Regions from separate parts of the Enterobacter sp. E14S genome, predicted to be linked through region 1. Evidence: predicted binding sites of a transcription regulator. Region 1 holds the regulator's gene; the other holds the start of a gene.
The links. Region 1 encodes PurR, which represses purine synthesis genes. Its sites were predicted from a motif close to CANGCAAACGTTTGCNTG; they were not measured.
Positions count from the first base shown of each region.

Region 1 (3,505 bases):
GAAGGGCCGCTGAGCGATGACACGCTGCGCAACTGGCCGTCGCTGGTGCTGGAGGATACGTCCCGTTCATTGCCCAAGCGTATCACCTGGCTTCTGGACAACCAGCGGCGGGTGGTGGCCCCTGACTGGGAATCGTCGGCGACGTGCCTCAGCGCCGGGCTGTGCGTCGCGATGGTGCCCGTTCATTTCGCGCGTCCGCGCATCGATACCGGAGAGTGGGTTGAGCTGACGCTGGAGAATCCGTTCCCGGATGCGGCCTGCTGCCTCACCTGGCAGCAAAATGACGTCTCGCCTGCGATGGCCTGGCTGCTGGATTATCTGGGAGACAGCGAAACGCTAAACCGGGAATGGTTACGGGAGCCAGCGTAGCTGGCCCCGTAAAGCGATTAACGACGGTAGTCGCGGAACGGACCGTCCGCTACGGAACGGCGTTCGATAAGACGCGGGTGAACTTCAATGGACTGCGACTCTTCGCGCTTGTTGACGATCCTGTCCATCAGCATGTTGAAGGCCGTTTCGCCCAGCGAATCTTTCGGCTGGTGAATGGTGGTCAGCGCCGGGGTGAAGAAGCGCGCGTTACGCACGTTGTCATAGCCAATCACGGAAATATCCTGCGGTACGCGCAGGCCCAGCTCGTCGGCAGCGCAGAGCGCGCCCATGGCCATGATGTCGCCTCCGCAGAACACGGCGGTCGGACGGTGCGGCTGGGAGACGATCTGCTGCATCGCGCGGTAGCCCGACTCCGGCTCAAAGTCGCCCTGCACAATCCAGTTTTCCGGCACGGTGATCAGCGCTTCTTCCATCGCTTTCATAAAACCGGCCAGACGGCCCGCGCCGGTGTTGCGCTCCAGCGGACCGGGGATCACGCCAATCTCGCGGTGGCCGCGTTCGATCAGATAACGACCGGCCATATAGCCGCCTTCAAAGGCGTTATCGATAACGGAATCGGTGAAGTCTGCGCGCGCTTCGCCCCAGTCCATCACCACCATCGGAATATGGCGATACTCTTCCAGCATCGACAGCACGGATTCCGGATACTCGGAACACATCACCAGCAGGCCATCAACGCGCTTTTGCGCCATCATCGACAGGTAGGCACGCTGTTTTTCAATGCTGTTCCACGCGTTGCCCAGAATCAGGGTATAGCCTTTCTGGAAGCAGTTCTTTTCGACCGCTTCAATGATCTCGGCAAAATAGGCCGCTTCACTGCTGGTCGCCAGCAATCCAATGGACTTGGTGTGATTAACCTTGAGGCTACGCGCAACCGCACTTGGCGAATAGTGCAGCTCTTTGATCGCTGCCCAGACGGCGTTGCGCGTCTCTTCCGCCACAAAGCGGGTTTTGTTAATTACATGTGATACGGTTGTAGTGGAAACGTTTGCGCGTTTTGCTACGTCTTTAATTGTTGCCATTAAATGTCACTCCAGACCATATCCTAAGCTCCTGAAAAACCTGAAGGTAAACGTTTGCCTTCTCTCACCCTTATCTCGCAATGTTGAATTGCGGCACGCCGGGAAAACGACACGGGACGTCAGGAGGGGGTCAATGGCCGGTACGCTAATAAATTTAGCGTGGAATTTTGTCCTATCTTGATGAAAAGGGGAAGAGGTAAAGTGGTTATCAGTATAAATCCAGGAAGATTTTTGACGTAATCTGTGCAAAAATGAGCAAGCTCACTTTTCGTGTGGGGATTAAAAGGAGAAAAATTGATGAGTTCCGATCTTAAGTTTTCGCTGTTCACCACCGTTGTTGTGCTGGCTCTGATTGTTGCGGCCGGTCTGACGGCTGCGCTGCACTGATTTACGCGGAGGGAGAGCCTTCTCCCTCCCGACTCCCCGGATTGTTACTTCTCTGGCAAAAATCTTTTGCCATTTTGTTAACTTCTCATTTTTTGTGATTGATGTCATGCTTTCCGCTTCTTTGTTCTGTGTCACCACATGACACGGCATCCGGAGTTGACGCATGAAAATCAATTTTCCCCTGCTGGCCCTGGCGATTGGCGCTTTTGGGATTGGCACCACTGAATTCTCCCCGATGGGGTTACTGCCTGTTATTGCCCGGGGCGTAGATGTCTCTATCCCTGCGGCAGGGATGTTAATCAGCGCCTACGCTATCGGCGTGATGGTAGGGGCGCCGCTAATGACGCTTCTTCTTTCGCACCGCGCGCGCCGCAATGCGCTGATTTTCCTGATGGCGATTTTCACCCTGGGCAACGTGCTTTCGGCCATTTCGCCGGACTACACCACATTGATGCTGTCGCGTATTCTGACCAGCCTTAACCACGGCGCGTTCTTTGGGCTGGGGTCGGTCGTGGCTGCCAGCGTGGTGCCAAAACACAAGCAGGCGAGCGCCGTGGCAACCATGTTTATGGGGCTGACGATTGCCAATATCGGCGGGGTGCCTGCGGCAACCTGGCTGGGAGAAGCGATCGGCTGGCGTATGTCCTTCCTGGCGACGGCCGGGCTGGGCGTGATTGCGATGGTGGCGCTGTTCTTCTCCCTGCCAAAGGGAAGCGCCGGAGAACGTCCGGAAGTGCGTAAAGAGCTGGCGGTGCTGATGCGTCCGCAGGTGCTCTCCGCACTGCTCACCACCGTGCTGGGGGCAGGGGCGATGTTTACCCTCTACACCTATATTTCACCGGTACTGCATGATATCACCCACGCAACGCCTCTCTTCGTTACCGCGATGCTGGTGCTGATTGGCGTGGGCTTCTCGATTGGCAACTATCTCGGCGGGAAATTTGCCGACCGTTCCGTGAGTGGGACGCTGAAGGGCTTCTTAACCCTGCTGATTGTCATCATGGTTGCCATTCCGTGGCTGGCGCGTAATGAGTTCGGGGCCGCGATTGCGATGGTCGTCTGGGGAGCCGCCACTTTCGCCGTGGTGCCGCCGCTGCAGATGCGCGTAATGCGTGTCGCGCACGAGGCGCCGGGACTTTCATCTTCCGTGAATATCGGTGCGTTTAACCTGGGTAATGCCCTGGGCGCCGCGGCCGGTGGGGCCGTGATTTCAGGTGGTCTGGGATACAGCTTTGTGCCGGTGATGGGGGCGATTATTGCCGCGCTCGGCCTGATGCTGGTGATGATGTCGGGGCGTAAACAGCCTGAAGCAGCCTGCGCTGCGGAATAAACAAAAACGCAGAAGGGCGAACCCTTCTGCGTGTCTCTTACGCGGCGAAGTTCTTCGCAACAAAGTCCCAGTTAACCAGTGCCCAGAAGTGCTCCAGGTAGTTCGGACGCGCGTTGCGGTAGTCAATGTAGTAAGCGTGTTCCCACACGTCCACGGTCATCAGCGGCTTAGCGCTGGTGGTCAGCGGGGTACCCGCATTAGAGGTGGATACGATAGCCAGTTTGCCATCCGCCTCTTTAACCAGCCACGTCCAGCCAGAACCGAAGTTCTTGATGGCTGCATCGGTAAATTTCGCTTTGAAATCCGCGAAGCTGCCAAATGCGGCGTTGATAGCGGTAGCCAGTTCACCGACAGGTTCACCGCCGGCATTCGGCGC
Region 1 covers NZ_JBVODQ010000001.1:172,426-175,930, forward strand. Annotated here, with positions in the region: gene punR (DNA-binding transcriptional activator PunR) at 1-369, shown strand, start outside; gene purR (HTH-type transcriptional repressor PurR) at 387-1,412, opposite strand; gene cydH (cytochrome bd-I oxidase subunit CydH) at 1,710-1,799, shown strand; gene ACZ6J2_RS00885 (MFS transporter) at 1,963-3,129, shown strand; gene sodB (superoxide dismutase [Fe]) at 3,167-3,505, opposite strand, start outside.

Region 2 (3,505 bases), on a different contig from region 1:
CTGCTTTTTAGGATTGTTCGAACAATAAAACACCATCTCGTTCACGATTTTTAAAGAAGATGCCGAATTAATTTGAACTTGCAGGATTTTTAGACAAAAAAAAGCCGGGGCGACCCGGCAAAAAAACACAATGAGGGAGCAGTGTTAATCTGTGATAAACCAGTCGTCTGCGCTTTCCCACGTTTCCTGCAGGATTTCGCTGATGCGATCTTTATCTTCTTTCGCAGCACCGATGACGGAGAGGTTGTTCGCCGCGGCGTAACGCACCGTTACGGCACCCGCGTTGTCGGGAAAGGTGTTGTTAATACGGCGGGATAATTCGCCTGCCAGTGCATCAAGCGCGCCGGCAGGCAGAACAGTTGTTTTGGCTATGGTGACTTCAATACGCATAAATGCCCCCTGTGTAATATACTGTTTATTTATACAGGTATATTATCGGTTTGACAACAAGGGGCATTGATTTTTTAACGTTTTACCGTCCAGTTAACGGTTTCGCCCGCCAGGAATGGGATCAGCGTGTCATCCGTCAGCGCAATGGACTCCTCAACGTGGCTCGCTTTACGCTCCAGTTCGATGAAGGTGTCGTTGACCGGCAGGCCGTAGAAGCGCGGGCCGTTAAGGGAGCAGAACGCTTCAAAATATTCGAGCGCGTTCATCTCTTCAAAGACGGTCGCGTAGCTGGCCAGTGCCGTTGGGGCGTTGAAGCAGCCTGCACAGCCGCAGCTCGCCTCTTTGCGGTGGCGGGCGTGAGGTGCGGAATCGGTGCCAAGGAACGCGCGGGAGAACCCGCTGGCAACCAGCTCGCGCAGCGCCTGCTGGTGGATGTTGCGCTTGAGAATAGGCAGACAGTACAGGTGAGGACGCACCCCGCCCACCAGCATGTGGTTACGGTTAAACATCAGGTGCTGTGGCGTAATGGTCGCGGCGATAAGATCGTTGCCGTCGCGCACATACTCTGCCGCGTCTTTGGTGGTGATATGCTCAAAAACCACTTTAAGCGCGGGCAGGCGCTGGCGCAGAGGCTCCATTACGGTCTCGATAAAGCGGGCTTCACGGTCGAAGATGTCAATCTCGGCATGCGTGACTTCACCGTGGACCAGCAGCGGCATGCCCAGTTTCTGCATGCGTTCCAGAACCGGCATGATGGCATCAATGCTGGTGACGCCGTGGCTGGAGTTGGTGGTGGCATTTGCCGGGTAGAGTTTCGCCGCCGTAAATACGCCTTCGTTAAACCCGCGCTCCACTTCGTTCGGATCCAGCGAGTCGGTCAGATAGCAGGTCATCAACGGGGTAAAATCGTGTCCCGCAGGAACGGCATCCAGGATGCGCTGGCGATAGGCCATCGCGGCATCGACGGTGGTGACTGGTGGAACCAGGTTAGGCATGACAATCGCGCGGCCATAAATTTCGCTGGTATAAGGCACGACGGTTTTCAGCATATCGCCATCACGCAGATGGATATGCCAGTCGTCAGGGCGGCGGATTTTAAGAACCTGGGGTTGTGCAGTCATGGAAGCTCCGGCTTGTCAGGAATCAGTCATAAGGATGGCTGTTTTTGCCGGACACAAATCATAAGCGGAAACGTTTTCGTTTGCACACTTTTCCGTAAAAAAAAGGGCGCCGCAGCGCCCTTCAGGTTAATCGGTGAAAGGAATGATAATTTCTCCCGGTTTCACCTCTATACCTTTTGCATATTTTTTCGCCAGAGCTTCACCCTTGCTTTTGTCTTCGCTTAAGACGTACGCGGGCTGCTGGTTAAAGTAGTTACGCAGCGACTGGTTCAGATAGGGCATCAGGGTTTGCAGAACCGGTGCCATCTTGTCCGGCGACACCTGCGCATCGACGACTTCCATCTCCTGCAGGAAAATCGCCCCTTTCTCTTTGTTGAAAACGGGCAGGGCCTTCAGCTTGAGCTTGATGTTGGCCTTCTGATTGCCAAAGAGTGATGACATATCGAGATCCGCATCACCGGCCAGGGTAACTTTGTTTGGCTCTTCACGTCCGATCTGGCTGGTCAGGTTCGTAAGGACGATATGCGCGTCCGCCAGTCCCGGCACGCCAATGTCTTTCGAGAAATTGTTATGTTTTTCCAGCGCCTGATTAATTTCCTGTTCACTGACGGTATATTGCGTGAGCTGGTTACAGCCAACCAGCAGGCCGCTGATAACTAATGCCGCGGCAAAGACAATTTTCTTCATAGTGTTCCTCAACGAAAAATCGGCGCTTCTGTCCTGTTACGCCAGTATGTCAGTGTGAATTGGCAGAAACCAGCAGAAAAAACTGAGAAGTGGGGCGGGAAGGGCTCCCGCCCGAGGGAAAGGCTACGCGCCAGGCTCGAGCATGCCGCTCGCGCTGCGTTTCGGGCTGAACTGCCACCACAGGGCAAGGAGCGTCATAAAGCCCACCACGCCGAGCATCATCCACGGGAGTTCGGGCTGGTTTAACGCTTTGCCAGCATCAAACAACCAGCCGCCACCGGCGTAACCTAATGCGCCGCCAAGCGCCAGCCCCAGCCGGCTGAACCCCATATAGCTGCCGCGCGCACGCGCATCTGCAAGCGAGGCGCTCAGCGTTTCACGGGCAGGCTCGGCGATGATCGAGCCAATATAGAACGTGCAAATCAGCGTAAACAGCTGCTGGAGAGAGTTCACCAGGCCGATCGGCATCATGCTCAGCGTCATCAGGAACAGACCGGCCATCAGGCGATGCTCCAGACGAAAACGCCGCTCGCTCCAGCGGGCAATCGGATAAAGCAGCGTTAACGACAGGCAGGCTTCGATGGCGTACATCCATTTAACGGCTGCAGGGGTCCCCGCAATGTCGTTAACCATGATCGGCAGCATCAGCATGACCTGCACAGCCAGCATGTAGTATCCCGTCAGAGTCAACACATAGGTGACAAAACGCCTGTCGTGCAGGACGCGGCCAAGCCCTTCCCGGACCGGCGCTTTGACCGTCGACAGTTTCCAGGCCGGCAGGAACAAGCCATTAAACAGCGCGCACAGAATAAAGAGCACCGCACCGGCCGCGCAGACCAGACGGAAGTCATACTGCAGCAGCCAGCTTCCCAGCAGGGCACCGATAACCGCCCCGGCACTGTCCTGCATCATCAGAATCGAGAAGAAACGGCCGCGGTGCTGAGGGCGAATAAGCTTTACCACCAGCGCGGTGCGTGGCGGATCGAACAGCGTGCCGCCGATACCGGAGAGGAAACAGGAGAACCAGAGCAGCCAGGGCTCCTGAGCGACCGCCATCGTGGCAAAACCTGCCGCGCGCAGCAGCATACCGGTAACGATCATCGGTTTAGCGCCAAAGCGGTCGGCAATGGCCCCGCCAAAGACGCCCAGGCCCTGCTGGACAAACTGGCGTAACCCCAGGGCAATGCCAACCATTAATGCCGCCCAGCCCATCTGATCGACAAAGCGGATCGATATCAATGGAAAAACGACAAAAAAGCCGAGCACGACCAGCATGTTATCGACGAGCAGGAAATATTTACCCAGGC
Region 2 covers NZ_JBVODQ010000003.1:44,685-48,189, reverse strand. Annotated here, with positions in the region: gene dinI (DNA damage-inducible protein I) at 145-390, opposite strand; gene pyrC (dihydroorotase) at 465-1,511, opposite strand; gene ACZ6J2_RS08385 (lipoprotein) at 1,638-2,198, opposite strand; gene mdtH (multidrug efflux MFS transporter MdtH) at 2,322-3,505, opposite strand, start outside.
Region 2: pyrC (dihydroorotase) is a predicted target of PurR. The motif match lies at 1,575-1,592, and genes of this name have one in related genera.